3 regions of the Thalassobacillus sp. B23F22_16 genome follow, and region 3 is predicted to be linked to each of the others. Evidence: riboswitches for the same ligand, from Rfam matches in the RefSeq annotation. Region 3 holds a riboswitch; each other region holds the start of a gene.
What was found. Region 3 has a riboswitch for S-adenosylmethionine ahead of ACGTNI_RS09905 (methionine ABC transporter ATP-binding protein). Riboswitches for the same ligand answer to the same signal wherever they lie in the genome.
Positions count from the first base shown of each region.

Region 1: another riboswitch for S-adenosylmethionine. It lies ahead of ACGTNI_RS12545 (Na+/H+ antiporter NhaC family protein); the one in region 3 lies ahead of ACGTNI_RS09905 (methionine ABC transporter ATP-binding protein).
Region 2: another riboswitch for S-adenosylmethionine. It lies ahead of metC (cystathionine beta-lyase); the one in region 3 lies ahead of ACGTNI_RS09905 (methionine ABC transporter ATP-binding protein).

Region 1 covers NZ_JBIEKD010000015.1:7,028-17,375, reverse strand. The annotation lists gene ACGTNI_RS12585 (TRAP transporter substrate-binding protein) at 1-402, shown strand, start outside; gene ACGTNI_RS12580 (TRAP transporter small permease) at 422-901, shown strand; gene ACGTNI_RS12575 (TRAP transporter large permease) at 898-2,178, shown strand; gene ACGTNI_RS12570 (TerC family protein) at 2,379-3,164, opposite strand; gene ACGTNI_RS12565 (sporulation protein) at 3,194-3,580, opposite strand; gene metA (homoserine O-acetyltransferase MetA) at 3,951-4,859, opposite strand; gene ACGTNI_RS12555 (STAS domain-containing protein) at 5,051-5,908, opposite strand; gene ACGTNI_RS12550 (glycoside hydrolase family 13 protein) at 6,193-7,860, shown strand; SAM riboswitch class I at 8,006-8,108, shown strand; gene ACGTNI_RS12545 (Na+/H+ antiporter NhaC family protein) at 8,204-9,535, shown strand; gene ACGTNI_RS12540 (SET domain-containing protein) at 10,238-10,348, opposite strand, start outside.
Region 2 covers NZ_JBIEKD010000015.1:66,258-76,605, forward strand. The annotation lists gene ACGTNI_RS12895 (class I SAM-dependent methyltransferase) at 1-237, opposite strand, end outside; gene ACGTNI_RS12900 (ABC transporter ATP-binding protein) at 479-1,309, shown strand; gene ACGTNI_RS12905 (MerR family transcriptional regulator) at 1,361-2,092, shown strand; gene purU (formyltetrahydrofolate deformylase) at 2,165-3,067, opposite strand; gene ACGTNI_RS12915 (YkvA family protein) at 3,280-3,753, opposite strand; SAM riboswitch class I at 3,926-4,037, shown strand; gene metC (cystathionine beta-lyase) at 4,125-5,306, shown strand; gene ACGTNI_RS12925 (bifunctional homocysteine S-methyltransferase/methylenetetrahydrofolate reductase) at 5,310-7,169, shown strand; gene metH (methionine synthase) at 7,150-10,348, shown strand, end outside.
Region 3 covers NZ_JBIEKD010000010.1:79,981-90,328, forward strand. The annotation lists gene sufB (Fe-S cluster assembly protein SufB) at 1-550, opposite strand, end outside; gene sufU (Fe-S cluster assembly sulfur transfer protein SufU) at 584-1,030, opposite strand; gene ACGTNI_RS09870 (cysteine desulfurase) at 1,020-2,240, opposite strand; gene sufD (Fe-S cluster assembly protein SufD) at 2,240-3,550, opposite strand; gene sufC (Fe-S cluster assembly ATPase SufC) at 3,569-4,354, opposite strand; gene ACGTNI_RS09885 (YuzK family famiily protein) at 4,602-4,742, opposite strand; gene ACGTNI_RS09890 (carboxymuconolactone decarboxylase family protein) at 4,978-5,343, opposite strand; gene ACGTNI_RS09895 (MetQ/NlpA family ABC transporter substrate-binding protein) at 5,430-6,266, opposite strand; gene ACGTNI_RS09900 (methionine ABC transporter permease) at 6,292-6,960, opposite strand; gene ACGTNI_RS09905 (methionine ABC transporter ATP-binding protein) at 6,953-7,978, opposite strand; SAM riboswitch class I at 8,160-8,273, opposite strand; gene ACGTNI_RS09910 (TlpA family protein disulfide reductase) at 8,472-8,891, shown strand; gene ACGTNI_RS09915 (thioredoxin family protein) at 9,015-9,329, opposite strand; gene ACGTNI_RS09920 (toprim domain-containing protein) at 9,341-9,703, opposite strand; gene ACGTNI_RS09925 (hypothetical protein) at 9,782-9,907, opposite strand; gene gcvH (glycine cleavage system protein GcvH) at 9,951-10,334, opposite strand.

The sequences.
Region 1 (10,348 bases), on a different contig from region 3:
CCACTGCCGGAAGTATATTCAGCAGTACAGACTGGGGTCATTGATGGAATGGATATGGATCTCGATGCTGCCATCACAAATAAATATTACGAAGTTGTCGATCACGGGGCTGTTACCAACCACATGGTCTGGCCTGCAATTGCTATGGCGAATAAATCTACCTTCGAAGGTATGTCCGAAGCCGACCAGCAAATTGTTAGAGAATCTATTAAAGCAGCAGCTGAATATACGGCTATGACAAGAGCAGAACAAGAAGAGGAATTCAAACAGGAGTTACAAGATAATGGCATGAATATCTATGAGCTCGATTCCTCTGTATTTAGTGAACAGATTGAAATGTTCGATGAAAAATACGGAGCGAAGGATCCGCTTATTCAAGAGTTCATTGATACATTTCGATAAGACCTAGGGGGTTGAACAGATGAAGGCAATTAGTTATGGGATTTCAAAAATAGAAAGAATACTTGCGGTTATCCTGATGTTTTGTATGGCTGTCGTTTTGGCTGTTGCGGTAGTATTTCGTTATCTGTTGCAATCTCCTTTATCGTGGGCAGGTGAAGTTTCCATTTTCCTGTTGATTTGGATCAGCTTTATTGGTGGCAGTCTGGGACTGAAATATAAGTCCCAGGCTAGTGTCACGATAGTAATGGAGTTCATTCCTGACAATATAAGAAAACTCATATCCGTTATTGGGCATATTTTTATGCTCCTTTTTCTACTTATATTGATCTTCTACAGTGTGAATTGGATTTTATCCCCAAGCGTTGCCTACCAAAAATCAACTACATTGCTATTGCCTATGTGGATTCCCTATATGGCTGTTCCACTTGGGCTTAGCTTTGCAGCCATTCATCTATTTTCCAATCTAATTGACTTTTTCAGAAAGGATGAGAGTCAATGAGTGTTTTAGTTGTGATTATGTTTTTTGTTTTTTTATTTATGGCAATACCAATTTCACTTGTCCTGGGTATGACAACGATCTTGTACTTTTTAGTGGAGGGGAATACTACTTTGATGGAGTCCGCCCCCATGAGGATGTACTCTGGACTAGATAACTTCGGTTTGTTGGCTATTCCGTTGTTCATGCTGGCAGGAGAATTGATGAATGGGGGAGGCATCACAACAAGACTTGTGAAGTTTGCTAAAGTTCTATTTGGTCATGTTAGGGGAGGGTTAGCTTATGTGACTGTGGTATCCAATATGTTTCTAGCCTCTATTTTGGGGTCTGCTAATGCACAAGCAGCTATGATGAGTAAAGTAATGGTGCCTGAAATGGAAAGGGAAGGTTACAATAAGGATTTTTCTTCTGCCCTGACATTGGCATCATCAATCGTAGCACCTATTATTCCCCCAAGTATGATATTCATTATATATGGGACCTTGTCGGGGACGTCGATAGGTGGTTTGTTTATGGCTGGTATTATACCAGGACTCCTATATGGGATAGGTTTTATAGTGCTGATCAGTTTAATAGGATACAAATATAACTTCCAGAAAAGTAAACGAGCATCATGGAAAGAAATCTTTAAAAGTACATTTAGTGTATTACCAGCTTTATTAGTTCCTTTCATTATAATAGCTGGTATTATCAGCGGTGCGTTTACAGCGACGGAGTCAGCAGCAATAGCATCTGTGGTTGCCTATATTGTAGGAGCTTTTTTTTACAAAGAGCTTAAGTGGAGAAAAATTCCCGATATTCTTATCAACACGGTACTCACCTCGGCAACGGTTACCTTCCTTATTGCAATGGCCAATATCTTTGGATGGATGATTGCGTTTGAACAAATTCCTCAAGCGATAGTTACTGGGATGACATCTTTGTCTGATAACCCAATTGTGTTTTTACTGTTAGTGAATATTTTTCTTCTATTGTTAGGAGCCGTTTTGGATGGAATAGCAGCTTTAATCATACTGGTTCCTGTATTTATGCCACTGCTTACAACATTTGAAATTGACCCGATCCATTTCGGGGTTATCATCTGTATCAATTTAACGATAGGCTTGTTAACTCCACCAGTTGGTACTGGGCTATTTATCGTTTCCTCTATTGCAGAGGTCCGTTTTGAAAAACTGGTCCAGGCAGTAGCACCATTTCTGATCATGGGGATACTTATACTATTTGTTATTACCTACTGGGAAAATGCTACAATGTGGATTCCTAATTGGTTAGGATTATAATGGAATTCCTGGTAATCCCAGGTTTTACATAAAGTAAAATCAATATAGGGCGGGTAGGAATGAGTAATACAGACGATCGTCATTACTAGCAAGACTATTAATATATCCCTGTGTTTACCTGGTAAACTATCGTTGAAAATTTTCTATTATTCCACCTGAAAGCAAAAAACTGCTGGAATTCCAGCAGTTTTTTTATATGCTTAATTCTGTACAACAGGTTTGCTCTCTACAGCTTGATGAGGTTTTTCTTTAGATAAAAACCAGCCTCCAACACCAATGGAAAGCAGGACAGACCAGAAGGTTATTTTCCAGCCGGCACTTTTAGCAAAGCCTTCTGTAAGGATGGCGAGTTCTGGATGAGCCAGGGTATAGACGGCTAGCTTAACACCAACCCAGGCGACAATCAGGTAGGCAGCAGTTTCGAGACCTGGTCTACGGTCGAGCAGGCCGACAAAATAGCTGGCTGCAAATCGCATGATTATAAGGCCGATGATTCCTCCAGCAAGGATGACGGCGAAGTGACCGCCATCCATGCCACCAATTTCAGGCATGCTGGTCATTGGTAATGTGACTGCTAAGGCAACAGCAGCGAGAATGGAGTCGACGGCAAATGCAATGTCAGCCAACTCTACTTTAATAACAGTTGCCCAGAATCCTGACCCCTTTTTCACTTCTTTTACAGCTTTCAACTTCGGCTTCAGTACATGCTTTTTCAATAGGTGATAGACAGCAATGCCGAACAAGTAGAGGGCACCGATCGCCTGAACCTGCCAAATGTGCACCAGGTAGGAAATGATGAACAAAGATCCGAAGCGGAATACAAATGCGCCAGCTAACCCATAAAATAATGCTTTTTTTCTTTTTTCCGCCGGCAGGTGTTTTACCATCGTAGCAATGACGAGGGCGTTATCTGCTGCCAAAATACCTTCTAAACCAATGAGAATCAATAATACCCATCCATATTCCATCAATAAAGAAATGTCCAATTCATGTGCTCCTTTATATTAGTTGTTTTTTAATTACTAATGATGATTTCGTCATGATCAAAGCTTTTGACATCATCCTTAAAAACAATCTTTGTTCGTAAGCGGTAGGTAATGGTATCTGTGGTGGGTGGAAGTTCTTCCGGTAACTGATAGTGGAAAGGGATTTCCGTTTTATCATTCGCTTCAATAGTCTTTGACATTAATACCGTGGTTACGGGCTCGACGAATTCTGGTTTTCTGCCAGTTTGTTCTTTCACCAAGTCGCACTCCAGCCGGTTCACCCTCTGGCTTACCCAGCCGCCATGTAAATGAAAGGAACCGGAGACGGTGCTGCCAGGGGTGAGCTCGTTCCTATTTAAGATCAAATCCACTTTAGGTGATCCGATTTTTAGCTTGCTTAACACTTTCGTAATCAACGATGTTACCTCCCTGATCTAAAGTTGACATAAAGGATGTTTTACCTCGTTACCCACATATTTGAAGTGATAGATATAAAGATTAAATACTGTCCTCCCCCTTACAGGCAATAAAAAAACCTTTACCAATGACATGGTAAAGGTCTTATGAAGTCCATATTGATACCTTTACCGCATTAGGCAAAGGTCTCGCAAACAACGTAATGTTGCCAGTTAAGCCGGTGATCAATGATCACGTATTGTCGACATAACTGTCAGCTACTCCCCTTTGGAGTTTTATTCAATTTGATAAAGCTTAAACCTGTATATATAATAATACAATTTTTGGAATCTGTCTATCTATTTTTTTCCCTTTAAATAAGTTTTTACGTTATTTCCAGGCGAACGGCGTTTCCTGATATACATAGTAATTCAGCCAATTATAGAACATTAAATACGCATGAGAACGCCAGCGGTTTAATGGCTTCTTCTCTGGGTCATTGTCGGGGAAATAATCAACAGGTACATGAGGATCCAGCCCTCTATTTGTATCCCTGTGGTATTCGTCTCCTAGTGTTTCGGCATCATACTCAATGTGGCCGGTGATCATTACGTGTTTTTGATCCTTCGAAAGGATCGTACATGGGCCAGCTTCCTCAGAAGAAGATAAGAGAATCAGGTCATCGTGTGCCAGTATTTCTTCCTCAGGAACACTGGTATAACGAGAGTGAGGCACCACAAATTCATCATCACTGCCTCGGGCAAGCTTAATATTGTCCTGTAGTAAGCGATGTTTAAAAACTCCGGTCAACTTTTGAGGCAATTCATATTTACCAATACCATAATGGTGATAAAGTGCGGCTTGAGCCCCCCAGCATATATGCATGACGGAAGTGACATGGTCTTTTGTCCATTCCATAATTTCCGTAAGTTCTTCCCAGTATACCACTTCTTCGAACGGCAACTGTTCAATTGGCGCGCCGGTCACGATCATGCCGTCAAAACGCTGGTGTTTGATATCTTTGAAGCTTTTATAGAATTGCTGCAAGTGTGACTTGCTCACATTTTTCGACTCATAAGTAGCGGTATGTAAAAACTCGACATTTACTTGAAGTGGAGAGTTACTGAGCAACCGCAGCAATTGAGTCTCGGTCCGTTCTTTTTCTGGCATCAGGTTCAGGATCAGTATGTTCAAAGGACGGATCTCCTGGGTTTTCGCCCGTTCTTCGTCCATCGTAAAAATGTTCTCTTCTGAAAGAATTTCTCCTGCTGGTAAATCTTTGGGAATATTGATAGGCAAACCAAGTTCCTCCTTCGAAAAAAGAATAATATACTCATTATAGCGGCGTAATTTAACGAGAGCAATGGAGATGCAAGATAAATATCATTCTATTCAGAAGTTTTTGTAAGTGAAGGATTTTAGCTTATGAGCGATTTAAAAAGAAGCCCTGCAATAAGAGCTTCTACGGTTCAACTGTCTTTGGTATTCTGTTACTTTATGTGAGCATCTACCTCTACTCTTTTTATTCCGCAGTCTTCGAGCGCTTGGTGAAGACTTGCGAATGTCTTGATCCCTTTGAAGTTGATACCTAATGAAGTGATGGTTTGAGCTATTTTAGGACGGATTCCGCTGATTCGGGTGTCGATGCCAAGGAGGCTCAATGAATTGATGATTGTGAACAACTCATTACTTACCATAGTGTCTAATACTGGAACACCAGAAATATCAAATATCACTTCTTCGAGGCCAAGACGATTTGCTTCTGTCAGGGCGACTTCATTAATTAAAGCGGCCCGGCGGGTATCGATAGCCCCGACAAGCGGGATGACGGCAAGTCCTTCTGCGATCGGCACCATAGGAACTGACAGCTCTTCCAGGGCACTATGCGCGGTATCTGCTATCATCTGCTGGTGTTCTTCATGTACTCTGCCATATACGCGGGTTACGATATCGACGAGCCGGTCAATTTTCCTGGATATTTCAATGACTGTCCTTGGAGTGATATGTTCCTGATCTAATTCCTCCTGAAAAAATTGCCAGATGGTGGGTTGAAAGAAGGAGAGGACCCGAAGAGCCTCCGTCAGGGATACATGATAGTCGATCGTTCGTTTAGCAGCTACTTCTGCCCACTCATAAACCTTTTGCTGCACTTCTTTTTCATCTTTATATAAAACTTCTCCGAAGGATTTGAATAAATCCGCTCGAATTTTATAATATTCCGCTTCGGGCATACCGGTTTCAGCGAAATTTTCCGGATATACCTTCATTACTTCTTCATTAAAGGTTTCTGTCAATTCATAACGATGATCTACTATTTTTTCTCCGATATATCTGAATTCCTTCTCCATCAAATTACTCCTTTAAGTTTGACTTATAGTTGAAGAAGACGCTAACAATCAATCCTTTATATAATACCAAATAATTGGAGATATACAAGTAAAGGATAAACAGCACAGCAAATGGATGTAATCGATTTCAATTACTGCTTGACAATAGATAAAAGCAATTATACGATAAATGAAGAGAAACTAGTAGAGGTCGTTGTTTGACCTTGTTATTTTTTTGTCTATTTGTGCAATCGATTGCACATTAACGATATAATTTAACGACAACAGGTTAGGAGCAGTCTATTATGAGCAGAAAATGGTGGAAAGAAGCAGTAGCATATCAAGTATATCCGCGAAGTTTTATGGATTCAAATGGAGATGGCATCGGCGACATACAGGGTGTTATTTCCAAGCTGGATTATCTGATGGATCTTGGAATAGATGTGATTTGGATTTGTCCGATTTACAGCTCGCCGAATGATGATAATGGTTATGATATCAGTGATTATAAAGGTATCATGGAGGAGTTTGGAACAATGGCTGATTTCGATCAGCTGTTGAGAGAGGTTCATAAGCGTGGTATGCGACTGATCATGGATCTTGTCATCAACCATACTTCTGATGAGCATCCGTGGTTTATCGAATCCCGCTCTTCCAAAGACAATCCATTTCGGGACTATTATATTTGGCATCCTGGAAAAGACGGCAAGGAGCCGAACAACTGGGAATCAATTTTTGGCGGGTCAGCATGGGAGTTTGATGCGAAGACCAAGGAGTATTACATGCATGTGTTTTCCCGGAAGCAACCCGATTTGAATTGGGAGAATCCGGAAGTGCGTGAAAATCTTTATGAAATGGTCAATTGGTGGCTCGATAAAGGGATTGACGGATTCCGAATCGATGCGATTTCCCATATTAAAAAGATCCCGGGCTTCCCAGATCTCCCTAACCCGGAAAACAAGAAGTTTGTCCCTTCCTTCGAAGGTCATATGAACCGTGAAGGCATTCAGATTTTTCTGGAAGAATTGAAAGAAAAGACATTTGACAATTACGACATTATGACTGTTGGTGAAGCTAACGGTGTTAAAGTCGAGCAAGCCGATAAATGGGTCGGGGAGGAAAACGGCAAGTTCAATATGATCTTCCAATTCGAGCATCTTGACCTCTGGGGTAAAAATACCGATGGCGGACTTGATATCCACTCCTTGAAAGAAATTTTAACCAAATGGCAGAAGGGGCTGGAAGGCAGGGGGTGGAATGCTTTATTCCTGGAAAACCATGACCAGCCGAGATCTGTTTCGACCTGGGGAAATGATAAGGAATTTCTGGATAAGTCGGCAAAATGTCTGGCGACCATGTACTTTTTGATGCAGGGAACGCCGTTCATTTACCAGGGGCAGGAGATCGGGATGACCAATACTAAGTTTGATTCCATCGAGGACTATAATGATGTAGCCATTAAAAATATGTACTTCAACGAATTAGAAGAGGGGAAATCTCACGAAGAGATCATGGAGGTCATTTGGAAAAACGGCCGCGACAATTCAAGGACGCCGATGCAATGGAACGATACCAGGAATGCCGGTTTTACAACTGGGACGCCGTGGTTGAAGCTTAATCCGAATTATGCAGAAATCAATGTACAAAAAGGGATAGAGGATCCAAACTCCATTTACCATTACTACAAACAGCTGATTGATTTGAGAAAAGGGAGTGACGTTCTTATCTATGGCAGCTATGACCTTGTATTAGAAGACCACGATAGTATTTATGCTTATACTCGCGCGTTGGAGGATGAGGTTGTATTGGTTGTCACGAATCTTTTTGAAGAAGATGCTGATTTTGAGCTGCCGGCAAACTTACAGAATAAAGAGGCAGAGCTTTTGCTCAGCAACTATGAGATTGATTCAGAGGAAAATTTAAAATCTGTTAAATTCAAGCCTTATGAGGCTCGAGTTTATAAATTTAAATAATAACAAGAAATGCACCTGTCAACGATCGATTGGTGCATTTCTTTAATTGGCGATGGGGAGGATGGAAAAATCAAGTTATTGCATCTAGCTTCTTTCTATTGTAAAGTGTGAAAATAGTGCATGAGCAAACCATAATTAAATCGAGATCTTATCAAGAGAAGCAGAGGGACTGGTCCGATGAAGCTTCAGCAACCTCCTGGATAGGAAGGTGCTAATTCCAGCAAGTCATGGTACTTGGCAGATAAGCAGGAAAATAACCAGTAACTTCTTGCGTCTGCAAGAAGTTTTTTTCATGGTCAAAATTACAACAGGAATGGGCATAATAAAAGTGGAGGTTTTTTATATGCAAAGTGAAAAAATAACAGGGAATCCGTTCGCGCTGATTCCGTTTGGTATGTTCATTTTATTATTTATCGGATCTGGTCTTATTACAGGTGATTTCTATCAGATGCCGGTCATTGTGGCGGTGTTCGTTGCTATATTTGCCGCCTTGTTTATGAACCGCAAAGAAACATTCCAAACGAAAGTAATGCAGCTTGCGGAAGGGGGCGGGCATCCGAACATCATTCTGATGGTCATCATCTTCTTATTAGCAGGCGCGTTTGCTTCTGTAGCGGAAGGAATGGGAGCGGTTGACTCGACGGTGAATTTGGGTCTTACCATACTTCCGCAAAGCCTGCTTGTCGTTGGGTTGTTCGTGATTGGCTGTTTCATTTCAATTTCCATGGGGACTTCGGTTGGGACAATTGTGGCGCTGGCTCCAATTGGACTGGGAGTTGCTGAACAGACAGGTGTCCCGGTGGCGTTAGTAATGGGTGCTATAATCAGCGGTGCGATGTTCGGGGACAACCTGTCGATCATTTCTGATACGACAATTGCTGCTGTTCGGACACAAGGGACAAAAATGAAAGACAAGTTTAAAGCGAACTTTTTTATTGTTTTACCCGCTGCCGTAATAACTGCTGTCATTTTCGGTGTGTTAAGTGCCGATGCAGCAGGTTCTATTGAGGAAAGCCACCCATTCAACTTCGTCAAAGTACTGCCATACCTTGGAGTACTTGGATTTGCTATCGCTGGTGTCAATGTGATTTTTGTGTTGATTGGCGGTATCATTTTTGCTGGAGTTGTCGGCCTGGCACTTGGAGAATTTTCCATAATGGACTTTGTGACGTTGATCAGTGAAGGTTTTACTGGTATGCAGGAACTGACGATGCTCGTCATCTTGCTTGGCGGATTGGTTGAACTGATTCGGAGAAATGGCGGTATTGAATTTTTGCTGGAAAGGATCACGAATCGAATCCATAGCAATAAAGGTGGGGAATCAGGGATTGCTGGTCTGGTCTCAGCAGTGAATCTCGCGACAGCGAATAATACGATTTCCATTATTACGGCCGGGCCGCTTGCCAAACAAATTTCTGAACGGTTTGCTATTGATAACCGGAGGTCGGCAAGCCTGCTTGATATCTTTTCAAGCGCGGTACAGGGCTTAATTCCTTATGGAGCTCAAATCCTTGCAGCTGCCGGGGTAGCAAAGATTTCACCGGTGGAAATCGTCCCTTACAGTTTTTATCCGATACTGCTTGCTTTGTCTGGCCTACTGGCCATTGTTTTCCGATTTCCGAAGTTTACCAGGACACCAACTGAAAAAAGGGAAGAAGTAGAGATCAGAACATAAGGTTCCGCGGAGAGCGGAACCTTTTTTTAATAAAACACTACCTACGTGTAAGCCAGGTTTTCTAAGGAAATTGGATAATATTGAAAACTTTTGGCTATGTCATTCGTACATATAGAAAGGTGGAAAACCAACAGCAAATGAAAAGAATATACAGTAACGTGGGAATAATGAGGATGCTGATATGGACAGAGAAGTGATGGTCGTTCTAATTAGCTTACCTATTGTCTCATAACAAGACTTCAATTCTCTCTTTTTTTAAAAACTGTCTCTCTTTCGGAAAAATTTGTCTCTCTTATTTTCAAAAATGTCTAATATAATTGGTGCGGTTTCACTCATATAACATGACATGGCTCAATTATCATGGTTTTGTCTCTTATATTTACAAATCCTGCAATGGCCAAAAGAGGAAGCGCATTTTCCCGATGACCTAAAGGAGTAGCAGTTTTATCAAACCACCGAGCAGCAAAAGTATAGAACCGGCTAAGAGGGCTATTTTGGTAGGACGGTTTGCTTTATGAAAGATACGTGGGAACATTTTCAACACCTCACTTATTCGTTTATTTCTTACAGTATGTATACTAATTAGCTTTCAAAAAAGCTTCATGATTTTACTGGAAAAACTTAGTTACCGCCAAGTCCATATGGGGAAAGCCTTAGATTTTATTAAAGTATAAAAAATACACCCGAAAATCGGGTGCATGTTCAATCATCATTATCTTCATTAAACCAAAGCGGGGAATCGTTTTCCGTTTCGCCATTATAGTTGATGAAGATTTCTTCTCCAGCTTTTATATCCTTGAAAGCGTAGAACTC
Region 2 (10,348 bases), on a different contig from region 3:
AGCCGCAGCCAGCACAGGTGCCTGCTGTCCTCCCCCGGAAGCTAAACAAAGAATTTTCACTCCTGTTAAAGAAGATGGAAACCAGGAGCGTGGTACCGGCCTTTCTGTAGTAACTGTTATTCCCCACTCCCCCGCTTTCGCTTTTTCAATAATTTCACTGCTCACAGGTTTTGTGTAGACGACTCCCTCTTCCACTTTTTTATCCCATGCTTTTTGATTATGTTTTACTAGTTTCATATTCGACTTCTCCCTTTACATCTATTCTGAATTTATGTAATTTCCAGGTTATTTACGAGCTACGTATATTGGAGTTATTCGGATAATCCCCTCTCTTTACCTATCTTCCTTTTCTTCACTTAATACTTTAGCATATATCGCATCTTATATTTCCATTAATATCCTTGTCGCTTAAGAAAAAGGATTTTACTACCTTATCGAGAATGTTTTACTTTAACGCACACATCTAGGAGGTACAGGGATGAATGAAAAAATTATTTCGCTAAAAGGAATTGAATGGAAACAAAAGGAAAAGACAATTTTAACGACTGTTTCCTGGGATATAGAAAAAGGTGAGCATTGGGCATTGTTGGGGTTGAATGGTTCCGGTAAAACCTCACTTCTCAATATGATTACCGGTTACCAATGGCCGACAAACGGAGAAGTTAACGTATTAGGCTGTCGTTTTGGTGAAACAAATATATTGGAACTGCGTAAATCCATCGGCTGGGTGAGCACGTCCTTGGAAGAACGCTTCAAACATCATGGCGGAGAAACTGCCATAGAAGTAGTTTTGAGTGGAAAACATGCTACCATTGGTATTTATGATGAAATCACACCGACTGATAGGAAAAGGGCTAAACGCCTTTTAGAACAATTCCGAATCGAGAACCTTTCCGGGCAAAAATTTTCTTCCCTCTCCCAGGGTGAAAAACGAAAAACCATGATCGCACGGGCATTGATGGCATCGCCCGAACTATTAATTCTGGACGAACCTTGCAGTGGATTGGATATTTTATCAAGGGAAGAGCTGCTTCAGACTATCGATCAAATGAATCGGGCTGTTGATGGTCCCACTTTAATATACGTTACTCATCATATCGAAGAAGTCATTCCGTCGATCTCCCATGCTTTACTGCTTCATGCTGGCAGTATAGTAGCTAGTGGAGAAAAATATAGCACGTTAACCAGGGATTATTTGCAACAAACCTTTGAACTTCCCTTAGCTGTTGAATGGGATAATGACCGCCCCTGGACGCGTGTTAAATCAGATAATATAAACCTCCCTCTTGATTTTTATAAAAGGTATTGACCCTCACGTTACGTGATAGCTTATAGTGAATCTGAAGGGAGGGATCCAAACATGAAAGTAAAAGAAGTCGCCGACCTGGTTGGTATCAGCGTGCGTACGCTACATCATTACGATGAAATTGGATTACTTAAACCAGATATAACTACAGATGCCGGCTACCGGGTTTATTCTGATGACAACCTCGAAAAGCTGCAGCAGATCCTGTTTTTTAAAGAAGTAGGTTTCCCGCTGAAATGCATCAAAGCTATCCTCGAGGACCCTTCCTTCAACCGTGAGGAGGCACTGGAAATGCACCGGAAAATGCTGGTGGAAAAACGACGACGCCTCGATCAGGTGATTAATACGGTTGAAAAAACGTTACGACATTGGAAAGGAGACATTGACATGACTACGGAAGATAAATTCAAAGGATTTGACTTCAGTCGCAATCCTTATGAACAAGAGGCAAGAGAACGCTGGGGTGATAAGGCAGTAGATGACGCTAACAAAAAGACCAAAGGAATGAGTGAGGCAAAACAGGAGGAAGTCAATGACCTGTACCGGAAATTGGCGACAATCCGGCACAAGGACCCAGCCTCCAAGGAAGCACAAGAAGCTATTGCTAAATGGTATTTGCTCTTAAATGAGATTGGCAGCTATTCTTTAGAGGCTTTCAAGGGTTTGGGCCAAATGTATATCGCCGACGAACGTTTCACAAAAAATATCGATCAGTTCGGTGATGGCCTGGCTCAATTTATGGCAGATGCCATGGCTGTTTATGCCGATAACCGACAACCAAATTAAAGCAACTTCTATATACTGGAGGACCCGGGATGTTTTTTCTAACACCCCGGGTCCTCCAGTTTTTTACATATGTCAATTGAATACGATTGTTTTATTTTGATGCACGAGAATGCGATCTTCTAAATCCCATTTCACACCGCGAGCAAGCACACTGCGTTCTACTTTTCGTCCGATTTTCTTCAAGTCTTCTGCATTATCGCGATGGTCGACACGCATGATGTCCTGCTCAATAATCGGCCCTTCATCCAGATCATTAGTGACATAATGGGAGGTGGCACCGATCAGTTTTACCCCTCGCTCATAGGCACGGCCATAAGGATTCGCTCCAATGAATGCTGGCAGGAACGAATGGTGGATATTGATGATCTGGGATGGATAAGCAGCTACGAAGTCAGGAGTCAGGATTTGCATATAACGGGCCAGGACGATTTGATCGATATTGTAATCTTCCAGCAGCTCGAGTTGCTTCTTCTCTGCTTCCTTACGGATATCTTTATTGGCTGGAATATGATGAAACGGGATACCGAATGATTCTACCAAGTCCCTGGCATCCTCATGGTTGCTGACAACAACCGCAATATCGGTTACTAAGTCACCGCTCTGCCATTCCCATAACAGTTCACGCAGGCAATGCAATTGTTTGGATACAAAAATTGCGGTTCTCTTCAGCTGATAAACAAATTTCATATCCCACTGCATGTTAAAGTTTTCAGCTACCGCTTGAAATTTGCTCTTCATCTCTTCTTCTTTTCCCTGCAGTCCAGGACAATCAAATTCAATCCGTAAGAAAAATGTTCCTTCATAGGCATCCGTTGTATACTGGCTGGACTCCATGATATTGGCTCCATTTTGGAAAAGGAAATTAGAAACGGCTGCTACGATCCCAGGCTGGTCGGGGCAGCAAATCAGCAGTCGTCCTTTATCTTTAGTTGCTTCTTGAAATTTTCGTAGATGTTGGTGTGTTGTTTCAGCCATAATAATCTCCTTTACATGTATTACTAATAGTTTAGTCTTTATCTTATCGCTCTATCCTATAACAAAATAGGTGCTGACAGCAAATCAAAATCCCCTCGCCTCTGGAGGGGATTGAATTCTGCATTATTTTAAAGAGGGCAGCCTGAATTTTATTTGCTACTTCCCTGATATATTTGCGAGGTTATAATTATATTAGCGCTTTGCCCTGTAAATTATTGTGCCTGTGAATGATTTTCGTCATCATTATCAGATTGATTAAACAATAGGTTATCATCGATACCGGCTTTACTGAAGTTTTCGCCGAAATACTTGGCCATGCTGGCATGGGCCTGTGCTTTGATCGACGCATCGATGTGGGAAACAACACTGTATATGGCATAGATGATAGCAAGGCTGTCATCCGCAAAACCCACGACCGGAATGAAGTCAGGAATGACATCGGCTGGGAATATCAGGTAACCAAGTGCACCCGCAATCGTAAGCTTGTCTTTCTTCGGAGTGTTTGGGCTCTTGAATGTGTAATACAAAAGGAAGCTGTAGTAAGCGATCTTAGAACCGAGCAATAATGCATAGCGGCCCATCTTGGCAAAAAACTTACGCTCGGAAAAATATTTACGCCCGGTTTCCACTGCTTTGCCGGGATTGAAGTTCTTTAGTTTTTTATTATAATTCTTTTCTTCACTCATCATCTAATTCTCCTTTTCGATAGAAGTGCTTCTCTTATTTTACCTTCCCCGATTACACCGTTGTCAATCATTCTCTTCTACTAGAAAATTCGAAAAATTCACTTCTTACCCTTGTAAAATTCACCGCTTTAGTGTAAGTTAGTGAGAACCAATTAAATACTTACTCGATGATTTCTTATCTAGAGAGGCAGAGGGACTGGCCCGTCGAAGCCTCAGCAACCACTGGTATGACCAGAAAGGTGCTAATTCCAGCAAGTTGTGTGATGCAGCTTGGAAGATAAGGAGAGGAACTTATTCATTCAAAAGTCTTCTTCTTATGGGAAGGCTTTTTTTATATTTACCTATGATTTTTCAACGAGGAGGAATTGTACATGACCGATCATTCGTATTCTTTTCAAACACGCGTTCTTCACGGTAATCATAAGTTCGACCCGACCACAGGTGCGGTGAGCGTGCCGATTCAGCAGGCGTCAACTTTTCATCAAGCAGACTTTGATAATCCAGGAAAATATGACTACAGCCGCTCCGGCAACCCGACAAGAGAAGCCCTGGAAGAGGAAATCGCCAGACTGGAAGGCGGCGATAAAGGGCTTGCTTTCGCATCCGGTATGGCTGCCATTTCCACCTCGTTCATGATGTTGTCAAAAAACGATCACGTAGTCATTACGGAAGATGTCTACGGTGGGACATTCCGACTGGTCCACGAGGTCCTGCACCGGTTCGGAATCGAGCATACTTTCGTCGATATGACGGATTTGCATGCGGTAGCGACAGCCATTCAGCCGAATACCAAAATCGTCTACATCGAAACACCAGCTAATCCGCTCTTAAACATAACCGACATCAGTGCTGTCGCTAAACTAGCAAAAGCGCACGGCTGCTACACATTCGTGGATAATACATTCATGACTCCAGCCCTGCAGCGGCCATTGGAACTGGGCGCCGACCTGGTCCTGCACAGTGCTACTAAATTCATTGCAGGTCATAGTGATGTTGTGGCTGGCCTTGCCGTTACAAACCATCCGGAGATTGCCGAACAGCTCCCGTATTTACAGAATGCTTTTGGATCGATTCTTGGTCCGCATGACTCCTGGCTCGTTTTACGTGGACTGAAGACACTGGACTGCCGGTTGAAACAGTCGACTGAATCAGCCATCAAAATCACACAGTATCTAGCCGAGCATCCATTGGTGGAAGAAGTATATCACCCAAGCCTAACCACTCATCCTGGTTTTTCGACCCACAACTATCAGGCAGACGGTCCCGGTGCTGTCCTTTCGTTTCGGTTGAAAGATGCAGCTGCTGTCCGTGAATTCTCTAAACATGTGGAAATTCCCGTATTTGCAGTGAGCCTGGGAGCTGTCGAGTCGATTCTTTCATACCCGGCGAAGATGTCACATGCTTCCATGCCTGAACAGGAAAGGCTGAAACGCGGTATTACCGATGGTCTGCTCCGTCTATCTGTCGGCCTGGAAAAAGCCGAAGATATCATAAAAGACTTTGACCAGGCATTGCAACAAACCACCAAGCAAGAAGTCGAACTAGGAGGATAACGAATGAAATTAGATCAAGCACTACAGGAAAAGACATTAATCGGAGACGGCGCGATGGGGACCCTGCTCTATTCTTACGGGGTGGATCGCTGTTTTGAAGAACTGAACCTGTCCCATGCGAAAGAAGTACGAAATGTGCATAAAGCCTATGTTCGTGCCGGTGCTGATGTTATTCAGACCAATACGTACGGAGCCAATTATATTAAATTATCCCGCTACGGGCTGGAAGATCACGTAAAAGCGATCAATACTGCAGCCGTACACCTGGCAAAGGAAGCCGCCGGTAAAGATGCCTATGTCGTAGGCACCATCGGAGGCATTCGGGATATTCAAAAAGAAATACCAACAATGGACGAATTGAAACGCAGTTTCCGCGAGCAGCTATATTGCCTGCTGATGGAAGATATAGACGGATTGATTTTTGAAACCTTCTATGACCTGGAAGAACTGACAACCGTTTTAGAGATTGCCCGGCAGGAAACTGATCTTCCATTAATTGCGGAAGTATCGATGCATGAACCCGGCGTTATGCAAAATGGTACACCGCTTGCAGATGCGCTTCACCTTTTGGAACAAAAAGGTGCTGATGTTGTCGGCGTCAACTGCCGTCTTGGTCCTTATCATATGATTCAAGCACTCGAAGATGTTCCACTACCGGAAAAAGCAGTGCTTTCTGCATATCCGAATGCCAGTCTGCCAGATTACGAGGATGGAAGATTAATTTATCCCAATGACCCAAATTATTTTCAAAAAAGCGCGCTGGACTTATACCGGCAGGGAGCACGTCTGATCGGCGGTTGCTGCGGGACTACTCCCGAGCATATTGCTGCGGTCGCTAAAGAAGTAAAAGGCAGAAAGCCGATTACCGAGAAAGTAGTATCTATTAAACAGCCACCTGTGCCTAAGCAGGTAGATGACAGTAATCGTGAGGAACACCTTCATGAAATCGCAAAGAAACAGCGTTCCATCATTGTCGAACTGGACCCTCCGAAAAAACTGAATACAGAAAAATATCTGCGCGGGGCAAAGGCTTTAAGAGATGCTGGAGTCGATTCGGTAACACTAGCAGACAACTCTCTCGCCTCTCCCCGAATCAGCAATACAGCGATGGCAACAATCATCAAGCAGGAATATGAGATCAATCCGCTTGTCCATATCGCCTGTCGTGATCGGAATTTGATCGGGCTGCAATCGCACCTGATGGGACTGCATACACTTGGTATCCGCGAGGTCCTTGCCGTGACCGGTGACCCTACGAAAATTGGCGACTTTCCCGGGGCCACCTCCGTATATGATTTATCGTCATTCGACCTGATTCACTACATCAAGCAGCTCAATGAAGGCATCTCCTTCTCTGGTAAATCACTAGGAGAAAAAACTGATTTTTCTGTTGCTGCTGCATTCAACCCGAATGTGCGTAATTTGAACCGGGCAGTCGGCCGCTTAGAGAAAAAGATTTCTTATGGGGCTGATTACTTCATCAGTCAGCCGGTTTACTGCGAAAAGCAGATCGTGGAAGTCTATGAAGCTACGAAGCATCTCGATACACCGGTTTATATCGGTATTATGCCGCTGACCAGCTCACGAAACGCGGAATTTCTGCATCATGAGGTTCCAGGCATCAAGCTTTCACCTGAAATACGGGAGAGCATGGAACAACACAGCCATGACAAAGAACGTTCCCAGGAAGAAGGAATTGCCATCGCCAAATCATTGATTGATGCGGCGCTTGATTTGTTTAATGGCATCTATTTAATCACCCCTTTTCTACGTTATGAAATGACGGTAGAATTGACGGAATACATCAAACAACAAACCGCAAAGCAGGAAAGGAAGATTTCCAATGGCATCAACATCATTTAAGGAACACCTTGCCAGTAGAATACTAATATTGGATGGTGCAATGGGAACGATGCTTCAACAGGCAGACCTGACACCGGAAGATTTTGGCGGAGAAGCCTACGACGGATGCAACGAATATTTGAACATTACCGCCCCCCATGTACTGGAACGGATTCACACCGAATATTTGGAAGCTGGCGCCGATATTATCGAGACTAATACTTTCGGAGCGACCAGCCTTGTCCTGGATGAATATGACCTTGGCCACTTAGCTGAGGAAATCAATATCAAAGCAGCACAAATTGCTAAAGAAGCAGCTGAATCTTTTAACAGTACAGACAAACCGCGATATGTAGCTGGAGCGATGGGACCGACAACTAAGACGTTATCTGTTACAGGCGGTACAACATTCGATGCCTTGGCAGAAGCCTACGAAGAACAGGCTCGCGGCCTGATTACCGGCGGTGTCGACTTGCTGCTTTTAGAAACGTCCCAGGATATGCTGAATGTTAAAGCAGCTTACCTTGGCATTACAAAAGCTTTTGAAACCACGGGCACTGAACTGCCGCTCATCATTTCGGGGACAATTGAGCCGATGGGTACGACACTTGCCGGCCAAAGCATCGAAGCTTTTTATATTTCCCTGGAACATATGAACCCTGCCGTCGTTGGTTTGAACTGTGCCACCGGACCGGAATTCATGCGTGACCATCTCCGCTCCCTGTCTGATCTGGCGACAACGGCAACGAGCTGCTATCCCAATGCAGGCCTTCCCGATGAAGAAGGAAACTATCATGAAACACCACAATCACTCGCAGCGAAAATTGCCGGTTTTGCTGAAAAAGGCTGGCTGAATCTTGTCGGGGGATGCTGTGGTACGACACCGGACCACATTAAAGCGATTGCGGAAGCTGTAGAAGGTCTGGAACCACGGACCTCCCCGGACTCCCACCCCCATTCTGTTTCCGGAATCGAGCCATTCCTATATGATGACAAAAATGACCGGCCGATTCTTGTCGGAGAACGGACCAATGTCATCGGCTCCCGTAAGTTCAAGCGTCTGATTGCCGAGGAAAAGTTTGAGGAAGCATCGGAAATTGCGCGAGCCCAGGTAAAAAAAGGCGCCCAGGTCATTGATATCTGTCTTGCCGATCCTGACCGTGATGAAACGCAGGATATGGAAGCTTTCATGAAGCAAGTCGTCAACAAAGTGAAGGTGCCCCTGGTCATTGACTCAACGGATGTAGAGGTTATCGAGAAGGCGCTAAAATATTCCCAGGGAAAAGCGATAATCAATTCAATAAACCTTGAAGACGGAGAGGAACGCTTCCAAGAAGTACTGCCTGTCGTGAAAAAATACGGAGCGGCCGTTGTTGTCGGCACCATTGATGAAGAAGGGATGGCCGTCACTGCGGAACGAAAGCTCCAGGTAGCCAAACGCTCTTACGATATCCTCGTTGGCGAATACGGGCTTGATCCATCCGATATCATCTTTGATCCACTTGTCTTCCCTGTCGGTACTGGTGATGAGCAGTATATCGGTTCTGCCGAGGCTACTATTGAAGGGATTCGTTTGATCAAAGAAGATTTGTCGGAGTGTCAGACGGTACTAGGTGTCAGCAATGTATCATTCGGCCTGCCACCAGTAGGACGTGAGGTGCTTAATGCCGTCTACCTCTACCACTGCACCAAGGCGGGACTGGATTACGCGATCGTTAATACGGAGAAGTTAGAGAGATATGCTTCGATTCCAGAAGAAGAAATTGAACAGGCCAATCAATTGCTGTTTAATACAAATGACAAAACACTGGCAGAGTTCACTGCCTTTTACCGTGGGAAGAAAAAAGAGACGAAAGTGCCAACCGAGACAATGACACTTGCCGAGCGGCTTGCGCATTATGTTGTGGAAGGTACGAAAGAAGGACTGCTACCTGACTTAGAACAGGCACTTGAAGAATACGCTACACCACTAGAGGTGATCAATGGACCGCTTATGGACGGTATGGCTGAAGTAGGCCGCCTGTTCAACGATAACCAGCTGATCGTTGCAGAAGTCCTGCAGAGTGCCGAAGTGATGAAGGCATCCGTCGCTTTTCTGGAACCCCACATGGAAGTAGCGGATACCTCTAATAAAAAAGGGAAAGTCCTGCTCGCCACCGTCAAAGGTGACGTTCATGATATTGGAAAGAACCTTGTTGAGATCATTTTAAGTAATAATGGCTTTGAAGTGGTCGACCTTGGCATTAAAGTCACTCCTTCAGAGCTAATCAATCAAATCAATGAAGAAAACCCTGATTTTGTCGGTTTGTCCGGCCTGCTCGTCAAATCCGCACAGCAGATGGTGCTGACAGCACAGGATCTGACCCAGCAAAAGATTTCCATTCCCATCCTTGTTGGCGGAGCTGCTTTATCCCGTAAATTCACATTGACGAAAATTCTCCCGCAATACGAAGGGCCGGTTTTCTACGCGAAGGATGCAATGGATGGTTTAGCATTATCGAATCGCCTCAGTAATGAGGAAGAGAGAGAAGCAATGGTAGGTGAGCTTCATCAAAAACAGCAGGCAGCTTTAGCTAAAAACTCGGATCGGGAACAATCTCAGGGAGCTACTGCTGTGGCTGTCAAACCGAAGTCTTCGGTATCAACTGAGGTACCTGTCTACCAGCCACAGGATTACAAACATCATGTGCTCCGGGATTATTCGGTCGACCATATAGAGCCGTACATTAATATGCAGATGCTGATCGGTCACCACCTTGGACTGAAAGGCAAGTTTTCCAGATTGATAGCTGAGAAGAATGAAAAAGCCGTCCACTTGAAGGGAGTCGTTGACGATTTGTTGACGAAAGCTAAAAAAGAAAGCTGGATTGAACCATCTGCTCTCTATCAATTTTTCCCTGCTCAATCGGATGGGGACGATGTCATCATCTATGATCCTGCTGATGAAAAGACGGAAATCGAGCGGTTCACATTCCCGCGCCAGCCACGGGAACCATTCCTTTGTCTGGCAGACTATCTCCGTCCGGTATCCAGTGGAGAGATGGATTATGTCGGGTTCTTCGCCGTCACTGCCGGAAAAGGAATTCGCGACCGTGCAGAGGCATTAAAGGAACAAGGAGAATACCTGGAAAGCCATGCCTTGCAGGCACTGGCACTCGAAACCGCAGAAGGCCTGGCCGAACATGTCCACCAGCTGATGC
Region 3 (10,348 bases):
ATCCACCGGACCATACTGCAGAGTTCAATGCAGAAAATTTGTTGTCAGATGGAGGAATTACTTTTCCGAAGTATTCTCTGAAAAGTTCTTCATCCTCTTTCAAAGCAGAATCTGTATCTTTAAAGATGATTCCCTGTTTCTCAAGATCTTCTTGCATGTTGTGGTAAACTACTTCAGATTCATACTGAGCGGATACACCAGCAAGGTACTTCTGTTCTGCTTCTGGGATACCCAGTTTATCGAACGTATTTTTAATCTCTTCCGGAACCTCATCCCAGGAACGCTCAGAGCGCTCAGATGGCTTTACATAATAAGTGATTTCATCGAAATCAAGCTCGGCAAGGTCGCCGCCCCACTGTGGCATTGGCATTTTATAAAAATGCTCCAATGACTTCAAGCGGAAGTCAAGCATCCATTCCGGCTCTTCTTTATAACGGGAAATTTCCTCAACTACTTCTTTTGTCAGTCCTCTTTGAGTACGGAAAATCGAAACATCCTTCTCATGGAACCCATATTTATAATCTTCGATTTCTGGCGCCTTTTTGGCCATAATCAAAAACCTCCTTTTGGTGTTATGCCGCGACTAAGACTGTCCTTGTTCGTCAACACCTTTTTCCATAGCCTTCCATGCCAATGTTGCACATTTGATTCTAGCCGGGAATTTCGATACACCTTGTAGTGCTTCGATGTCCCCTAAATCAAATTCCTGTTCATCAATCTCTTTTCCTTGCATCATATCTGAAAAGAGCTTTGACATCGCCAAAGCATCTTCTACACGCTTTCCTTTGACGGCTTGAGTCATCATGGAAGCAGAAGACATGCTGATGGAACAGCCTTCACCATCAAATTTAGCATCCTTGACCATTCCATCATCTACTTGCAACTGCAACTGAATGCGGTCACCGCAAGTAGGATTGTTCATGTCGATGGACATGTGGTCGTCTCCTTCAATCGTTCCGCGGTTTCGCGGATTTTTATAATGATCCATGATGACTTGTCTGTAAAGTGTATCCAGGTTGTTAAAAGACATCGCCAAAATACTCCTTTGTTTTTTGTAATCCTTCGACAAGTCGATCAATATCTTCTTCGGTATTATATAGATAAAAGCTGGCGCGGGCAGTTGCTGATACATCGAGCCAGCGCATCAGCGGCTGTGCACAATGATGGCCTGCGCGTACGGCGATACCCTCCGCATCAAGTACGGTTGCTACATCATGTGGATGTACATCATCCAGGTTGAATGTAATAAGGCCTGCCCGTTCTTCCGGTCCATAAATCGTGAGGCCATCTATTTCTCTCATACGATCCATCGCGTAATCGACCAACCTATGCTCATGAGCCTCAATTTCCTCCAGCCCGATTTCATTGATAAAGTCGATCGCTGCTCCAAGTCCAATGGCACCACCGATTATCGGCGTTCCGCCCTCGAATTTCCAGGGAAGTTCTTTCCATGTGGAGTCGTAGAGATTAACAAAATCAATCATTTCACCACCGAATTCAAATGGTTCCATGTCATTCAATAAGGCCCGCTTGCCATAAAGAACACCGATACCTGTTGGTCCGCACATTTTATGACCCGAAAAAGCGTAAAAATCACAATCTAAATCCTGTACGTCTACTTTAAGATGAGGCGCACTTTGCGCACCATCTACGAGCATGACGGCTTCATGACGATGAGCGATTTCCGCTATTTCTTTAACAGGGTTGATTGTACCAAGTACATTGGAAACATGCATGACCGCTACTATTTTAGTATTACCAGTTACTGTTTCCTCAACATCTTCCAGGCTGATGGTACCATCTTTCTGCAACGGAATATATTTCAAAGTAGCTCCCGTAGCTTTGGCGACCTGCTGCCATGGAATAATGTTACTGTGGTGCTCCATTGGGGTGATGACAATTTCATCACCTTCCCCAAGTTTCGCACGACCGTAGCTTGTTGCAACCGTATTAATTGCAGTCGTAGTGCCTCGAGTGAATATGACCTCCTGGGTACTATTCGCATTAATGAACCTTCTGACCTTTTCACGGGCTCCCTCATATTCATCGGTAGCTTTTGTACCGAGTGTATGGACACCCCGATGGACATTGGAGTTGTATCCACGGTAGTAGTCATCTACCTTTTCAATCACAGAAGCCGGCTTCTGTGAAGTGGCAGATGAGTCCAAATAAACTAGTGGGTGTCCATTTACTTCCTGATCCAGAATCGGAAAGGATTGACGGACAGTTTTAATATCCATCAATTTACTTTCCTTTCAATTACCTGGGTCAGCTGCTCCTTCACTGCTTCTATCGGAAGCTGCTTAACAACTGGAGCCAGGAAACCATGTATGACAAGTCGTTCCGCTTCCTTCTGAGAAATTCCACGACTCATCAAGTAGAACAGTTGCATTGGATCAACACGGCCTACTGATGCAGCGTGACCGGCTGTAACATCATCTTCATCGATTAGAAGAATCGGGTTTGCGTCACCACGCGCATCTTTACTTAGCATTAGGACACGTGATTCTTGCTCAGCGTTTGACTTGGATGCTCCGTGTTCAATCTTACCAATACCATTAAAGATAGCCGTTGCTTTCTCCTTCATAACGCCGTGCTGGAGGATATACCCTTCGGAGGCTTTTCCGTAATGAACAATACGTGCCGTAAAGTTTTGTTTTTGACTTCCTCGGCCGACAGAAACTGTTTTAGCATCTCCAAGAGAGTTCTCACCCATCAAGTAAGTGTAGTTTTCGGAGATCGTATAGCCGTCATTCATCTGGCCAAGAGCCCATTCAATTTTGGCATCACGATCTGCCACACCTCGGCGGTTCACATAGGTAGTAGTGCCGGCGCCAAGGTTATCCACAGCTCCAAAGGATACTTTCGCATTATCATGAGCAAAAACTTCAGTAAGGATATTGGTTACAGCTTCTTCATCCTCTTTATTTTGAGAAAGATAATTTTCTACATAAGTGACTGAACTGTTTTTATCCGCTACAACAATAACATGGTTGAAAAGGGCTGATTCCGGATCTTCTTGCCAGAAGATTGCTTGAAGTGGTTCTTCCACTTGAACGTTTTCCGGCACATAGACGAAAACGCCACCATTCATCAAAGCGGCATGCAAAGCAGTGAGACGATGCTCATCTACTTGAATACCATCTTTCATATAATATTTTTCAACAAGGTCACTGTGTTCTCTGACAGCTGTATTCATATCCGTGAAGATAACACCTTTATCTTTCAATGATTGAGATAATGAAGCGAAACCAACACGTTGATCACGCTGAATGAATAAGTTTTGTTCTGCTTTATCCTGATCGACAAAGTCTTTGATTTGTTCTGGAAGATCAGCCAAAGAACTTAACTCTTCCCCACGTACATCGTGAGTGAACTTGGTAAAGTTCCAGCGATCAATTTTTGTTTTGTCAGGCTTTGGCATTGGCAGGCGTTCCGCTTGCTGCAATGCATCCAGACGAAGGGTCTTCATCCATTCTGGTTCGTTCAAGCCTTCGGAAAATTTGGTGACATATTCTTTGTCGTATCCTAGTGAGATTTCTACTGTCATGGTATCCCTCCTATCTGATTACGCTTTTTGACCTACAGTTTCATCTTCAATTCCCAGTTCTTGCTTGATCCAGTCATAACCTTCTTCTTCAAGACGCTGTGCCAGTTCCGGTCCACCGGATTTCACAATACGACCTTGCATCATGACGTGTACCTTATCAGGAGCGATATAGTTCAATAGGCGTTGATAGTGAGTGATAATCAAGCAGCCAAAGTTTTCATTACGCATTTGGTTGATCCCTTTGGAAACAACTTTCAATGCATCGATATCCAAGCCAGAGTCGATTTCATCCAGGATAGCAATTGCTGGCTTGAGCATCATTAATTGAAGAATTTCATTACGCTTTTTCTCACCGCCAGAAAAACCTTCATTCAAGTAACGTTGTGCCATGTTTTTATCCATGTCAAGAAGATCCATCGTGCCATCCATTTCTTTGATGAATTTCATTAATGAAATTTCATCACCTTCTTCACGACGAGCATTAATGGAAGAACGGAGGAAGTCAGAGTTTGTTACACCACTGATTTCACTCGGATATTGCATTGCGAGGAACAGACCCGCTTGTGCTCGTTCGTCTACTTCCATCTCCAATACGTCTTTTCCATCAATATATACTTCACCTTCAGTGATTTCATATTTCGGGTGACCCATAATCGCGGATGCTAATGTGGACTTACCTGTACCGTTCGGCCCCATTACTGCGTGGAATTCTCCACCCTTGATTGTCAAGTTGACACCTCTTAAAATTTCTTCACCTTCAATCGCTACGTGAAGATTCTTAATTTCTAAAGTAGATCCTGCCATAACTAATACCTCCATATCTATTGTGAATCATTTTTTTGAATAAGAATTATCAACCATTCTCAATCTATTCTCATTACAATCTTATATCATTTCGAAACTGTTATCAACTTTTTTCACTGTGCCAATCGACTTTCTAAACCATTAGGTTTAAAAATGCCACTTTATTAGGATAACACGGACTTTCCTTATTATATAGATAAAAACAGAAAAAATCAGGTAGGGATTTCCCACCTGATTTTTTTATTTATTATTTATGCAATTGACGATCTACTTCAGCCACTATTTTGCGGCTTTCTTCGTATTCCTTTTGACGACGTTGTTCAACTTTTAACCGCTGATCTAATTTATTGCTATATTCCGCATAGCCCATTCCGTGAGATTGCTGCATAGCTTTCTCCATCTCGGAAGTATAATTCAGCTTAAGTTGGTCGTTAATAATAAATCAATCCTTTCGGTTTTTGTATGCTATTAAGTGTAGCATAGATATATTACCCAGACCAAAAGGCATTTAAACCAGAATAGGGGAATTGTATAGGAAATGTATTTTCATACAACAATTAACAGGATACCATTCATTCATAGTCAGATTTGCTCCATATTTCTTCGATATCCTCGAAATATACTTAATGTTGCAAATTTTGCAACTCTTGATACGCTTCCTGCACCAAAGTGACTGCCTGGCTCATTGCGGCACCTCCACCAAAGGCTGCAGAAACGCCACAAGCTTCCATTATTTCCTTTTCACTTGCCCCCTGGTCGATACATCCTTTCGTATGATAAATCATACAATATTCATCTTGAGCTACCACACTAATACCGAGTGCAATCAATTGTTTTTCTTTCTCTGTCAATTCGCCTGCTTCAAAGCAAGCTTCTGTAAAAGCATTAAAATGATGAGCGATTTCCGGCATCTTTTCCGTAAATGTACCGATTCCATGCTTATATTCTTGCAGGTATGCTTCAGTAAAAGTCATTTTATTTTCTTCCATAAATAAAAACCTCCCAGGATATTCGTTATTGCTAGTATGAGCAATATCTATGAGAATATCCTGAGAGGTATTAATCAACATATTATTTATTTGTCGCTATCTACTGGAACTACAGCTCCATCATATTCTTCTTCCATAAAGGTTTGTATTTCCTCTGAACGCAATACTTCGACGAGCTTTTTCAAGGCTTCTGAATTTTCATCTTCACTTCTTGCTGCAATCACATTCACGTAAGGTGATTCAGACCCTTCCAGGATGAGGGCATCCTCACTAGGATTCAAATCAGCTTCAATCGCATAGTTGGTATTAATTGCTACAAGTGCATTTTCTTCTCGCTCATAATTGGAAGTAAGCATTTCTGCATTGACCCCTGAGTCGAATTGAAGATTTTTAGGGTTTTCTGTTATATCGTCTACTGTTGCGTCGACTTTTTCTACCTCTTCATCCAATTTAATCAAGCCTTCACGCTCAAATAAAGAAAGGATTCGTCCATGATCAGCAACCGAACGGCTCATAAGCACAGTGGTACCTTCTGAAATATCATCTACACTGGTAATATTTTGTGAGTAAATTCCCATTGGTTCAATATGAATGCCGCCTAAGTTTACAAAATCATAATCGTTCTCTGCTTTTTGAGATTCAAGATAAGGGATGTGTTGAAAATAATTCGCATCGATTTCCCCACTCTCCAAATCCTTATTCGGCAAGACATAATCCTGGTATTGTTCAATCTTCAACTGAATTCCTTCCTCTTCCAGAAGCGGCTGTGCTTCCTGTAAAACTTCAGCATGAGGAACACTGGTTGCACCTACCACAAGTTCGTCTTCGGAGCCATTATCGGAACCTCCACTGTCGGAACCTCCACAAGCTGCAAGTACTAAAATTACAGAACTGAATATTAACCCAATCAACCATTTTTTCATTTTTAATTCCCCTTTACTTTATTATCTATCTTTTATCCAAGGCTCGGGAAGTAATATCCCCGATAAATTGGAAAATAAATACGATTAATACAATCAGGACAGTACATACAAAAACCACATCGAAATCACTGCGCTGGAAGCCATAGAAGTAGGCAAAATCTCCCAACCCGCCAGCTCCAATTACACCTGCGACTGCAGTATAACCAATTAACGCGATTGCTGTGACTGTCAAACCAGAGACAAGGGCTGGCATTGATTCCTTCAATAATACTTTAAAAATGATTGTGGATGTTTTTGCACCCATCGACTTAGCTGCCTCAATAACTCCTTTATCTACTTCTTTCAAAGCTATCTCAACTAACCTGCCATAAAATGGAGCTGCTCCAATAATCAACGCAGGTAACGCAGCTTTAGGGCCGCGAATAGTCCCCATTAAAAAATCTGTAAACGGAAATAAAAGTAAAATCAATATAATGAAAGGAATAGCCCGGAAAACATTGACTAAAGAAGATATAATCCAATTTAAAGTTTTGTTTTCCCACAAGCCGCCCGGACGGGATAAATACAGTAATAAGCCAAGCATTATTCCTAAAATCAGAGTTCCTATTACCGAAATAACTGTCATATAAAGTGTTTCATTGGTAGCAGTAATCATATCAGCCATATCTACATTAGGGAACAGTTCATTAAACATGTGTAATCACCTCCACTTCAACAGAGGTGCCTTCAATGTAAGTAATAGTTTTTTCTATTTCACCTTGAGAGCCTTCCAAGTGTACAAAAAGTGTTCCATAAGCGCCTTTTTTCGTCTGCGTGATCTTTCCATGAAGGATGTTGAGATCAATGCTGAACTCTCTGGAAAGCTCGCTGATTACAGCCTGATTAGTGCTCTCCCCAACAAAATGCAACCGAAGCACTTTTCCTGAAGAGTATTTTTCATGTATTAAATCCAAAGAGTGATCTTGATCAGGATCTCCCATCACTTGATCCACGAATTTCTTTGTCACTGGGCGTTTTGGGTGAAGAAACACATCTAAAACATCCCCTTGTTCCACCACTTTACCGTTTTCCATTACAGCAACGCGATGACATATTTTTCTGATGACATGCATTTCATGGGTGATTAAAATGATGGTCAAGCCTAATTTTTCATTAATATCGACTAATAAATCGAGAATCGAATCGGTAGTCTCTGGATCAAGTGCTGAAGTTGCTTCATCACACAAAAGCACCTTAGGGTTATTCGCTAATGCCCGTGCGATACCGACACGCTGTTTTTGACCGCCACTTAATTGGGAAGGATAGGCGTTCTCTCTCCCTTGAAGTCCTACCAGTTCGATCAATTCCATTACTCTTGCTTGCCTTTTATCCTTAGGTACACCGGCTATCTCTAACGGAAAAGCGATATTATCTCTGACTGTACGAGACCAAAGTAGATTGAAATGCTGAAATATCATACCGATTTCCTGACGGGCAAGCCGCAGCTTATTTTTGCTCATGCTTGTTATTTCCTGCCCATCTATCGTTATCGAGCCGCCCGTGGGATCCTCCAGACGATTTAATAAACGGATGAACGTGCTTTTTCCAGCTCCACTGTATCCGATAACACCGTAAATTTCCCCGGCCTCAATATTTAGATCGAGATGATCAACCGCAGTGACATCCTGGTCTTTCGTGTGAAAGACTTTAGATAAATCTTTTATCGAAATCATTCTGTGCTGCCTCCTACTGCTTGCTGATGGTTTAAAGCAAAGAAAATACTGCTTGTCCCGAGTCTTACTTAGAAAGACTTTAATTCCAACATTTCTATAAAGTAAAACTTACTTTATGCATAAAAAAACACCTTTTCTGCTTAGAGAACAGAAAGGCGCTTAGGTAACAAGCTGCTCCGTTCTCTTATCTGCCAGAGCTTATGAACTCTGCAGGAATTGGCACCTTTTCAAGCTTGGAAAACTTGACGGTTGCCGGGCTTCATCGGGCCAGTCCCTCCACCACTCTTAATAAGAGATGTGATTAATTTTATTACTTTAATCCGTTTAAGTGTCACAAAAAAGATTGTAGCATGTGAGCGAAATTATTGTCAACAAAATTCGATTAATTTCGGCAAATAAGTATTCTTACTATGCAATACTTCTAATATGCGCTGTCTTCCATTTATATGGTAGGATAATGACAGAATTCTATGAATACGGAGGAGGTTTCTTTATGGAGAAAGCGCCACTTTTCCAATTGCCTTATATCAATAATTCAGGCGTCTATGATTTACAAGATGATCTCGGAAAAGTAATCGTTCTTACTTTTTGGGTATCCTGGTGTCCAGACTGTTCCAGGGATTTACCCATGAAGGAGCAGTTATACCGGTCTATGGACTCAGACAAAATTAGTCTTCTTACTATTAATGTAGCAGGTCGGGAGAGAGAAGGCGACGCAGGAAAATCATTCGCTGAAAAATTCCTGACCCAGCCCACTTTAGTGGATGATGGCAGATCAACTTATGACCAATACCAATGCAGCGGTGTACCAACCACCGTTATCATTGACCAATACGGTAATATTTCTGCTAAGTTCGGAGATCAGGCAGAGTTTCTTGAAATAGTTGAAAAAATTGGAGAGTTAGTGAAATAACAGTTCCTAATAAAGCAAAAAGCCGAAATAAATATAATTTCGGCTTTTTGCTTTATTTAAATTGAAAATAAACTCTTAAATTAGACCAAAGCTATTCCTCTCGTTATTTCTCGGGAAATAATGTTAGGAATTGACGTGTTTAGACACGATCCTCTGCATGTAAGGAACGGAACGAAAAGCATAAACCTTATCCTTCACCCTGCCATTAGATACAATTAATAAGCATGGTACGCTTTCAACTTGATTTTCCTGCATAAAACCAGGATGTAACGATGCATTCAGTTCAAAAAACAGGTTTTGCTTCCACAACGATTCAATCGTATCAAGCATTTTCCTGGCCATGCGGCATGTCCCACAAAACGGACTATGAATAAAAATCATGGCACTCCTATTAGTGTTAATTAAGTCTTTTTCTGATGACAGTTCTAATACTTCCATCGTACCCACCTTTATATCAGGTAAATTGATTTAACATGAAAATGTTGGCTTAATAGTGCTCGAGCCAGTTCCGGTTCAGGAGTTGTTGCTACTTCCCGGTAAGCTTTATCTACATATATATGTTCCGCATGCGGGAGTTCATGAGTCAGTTGTTTCCTCAACTTATGACCTGAATCATCTTCATCCACCAGAATATAGACAATGCGATCATCAAGATTATAGTCGAGGATCATTTCCTCCATCCGTTCTACCCCGAGCGTACCATGCGTACATAATATTTCTACCTGATTGTGATCATCCAATATCTTTTTTATATGTTTTTTATCTGTAATCCCTTCTACGATTAGAATGGGGACTTGGTTTTGATCGTTCATATCAGGATCCCACCCAGTTCTTTTAGTAAAACAGACCATGCTGTAGGATAGCATGGTCTGTGGGTATCTAACGTTTATTCAACACCAGCCGCCACCATCACAATCTACATATTGACGGACTTTCGGCGCCTCTTGTTTTGCAGGTTTAGTTTTACGCTGGCGCTGTCTGCCAGTAGTATCGGCACGTCTTTTAGATTGATTCATAATAGGTCACCCCTTGTCCATAGGATGTCCGTTGAAGAAAAAATTAGTCTTCTGTAATCATTTCTTCATACTGTTCAGCTGTCATCAATTCGTCCATTTCGGACTTATTAGAAGGCTCAACAATAACCATCCACGCTTTTTCATATGGAGATTCGTTAACGAATTCTGGAGAATCTTCCAATTCCTCATTGATTTCAACGACTTTACCGCTGATAGGAGCATAAAGCTCAGAAACAGTCTTCACAGATTCTACACTGCCGAACGGCTCATCTGCTTCAAGCTCGTCCCCGACTTCTGGTAATTCCACGAATACGATGTCGCCAAGCTCAGATTGTGCAAAGTCTGTAATACCAATACGAACTTTTTCTCCTTCAACTTTTACCCATTCATGCTCTTCGGAATAACTTAATTCTTTTGGCAAACTCATGACTAATCCCTCCA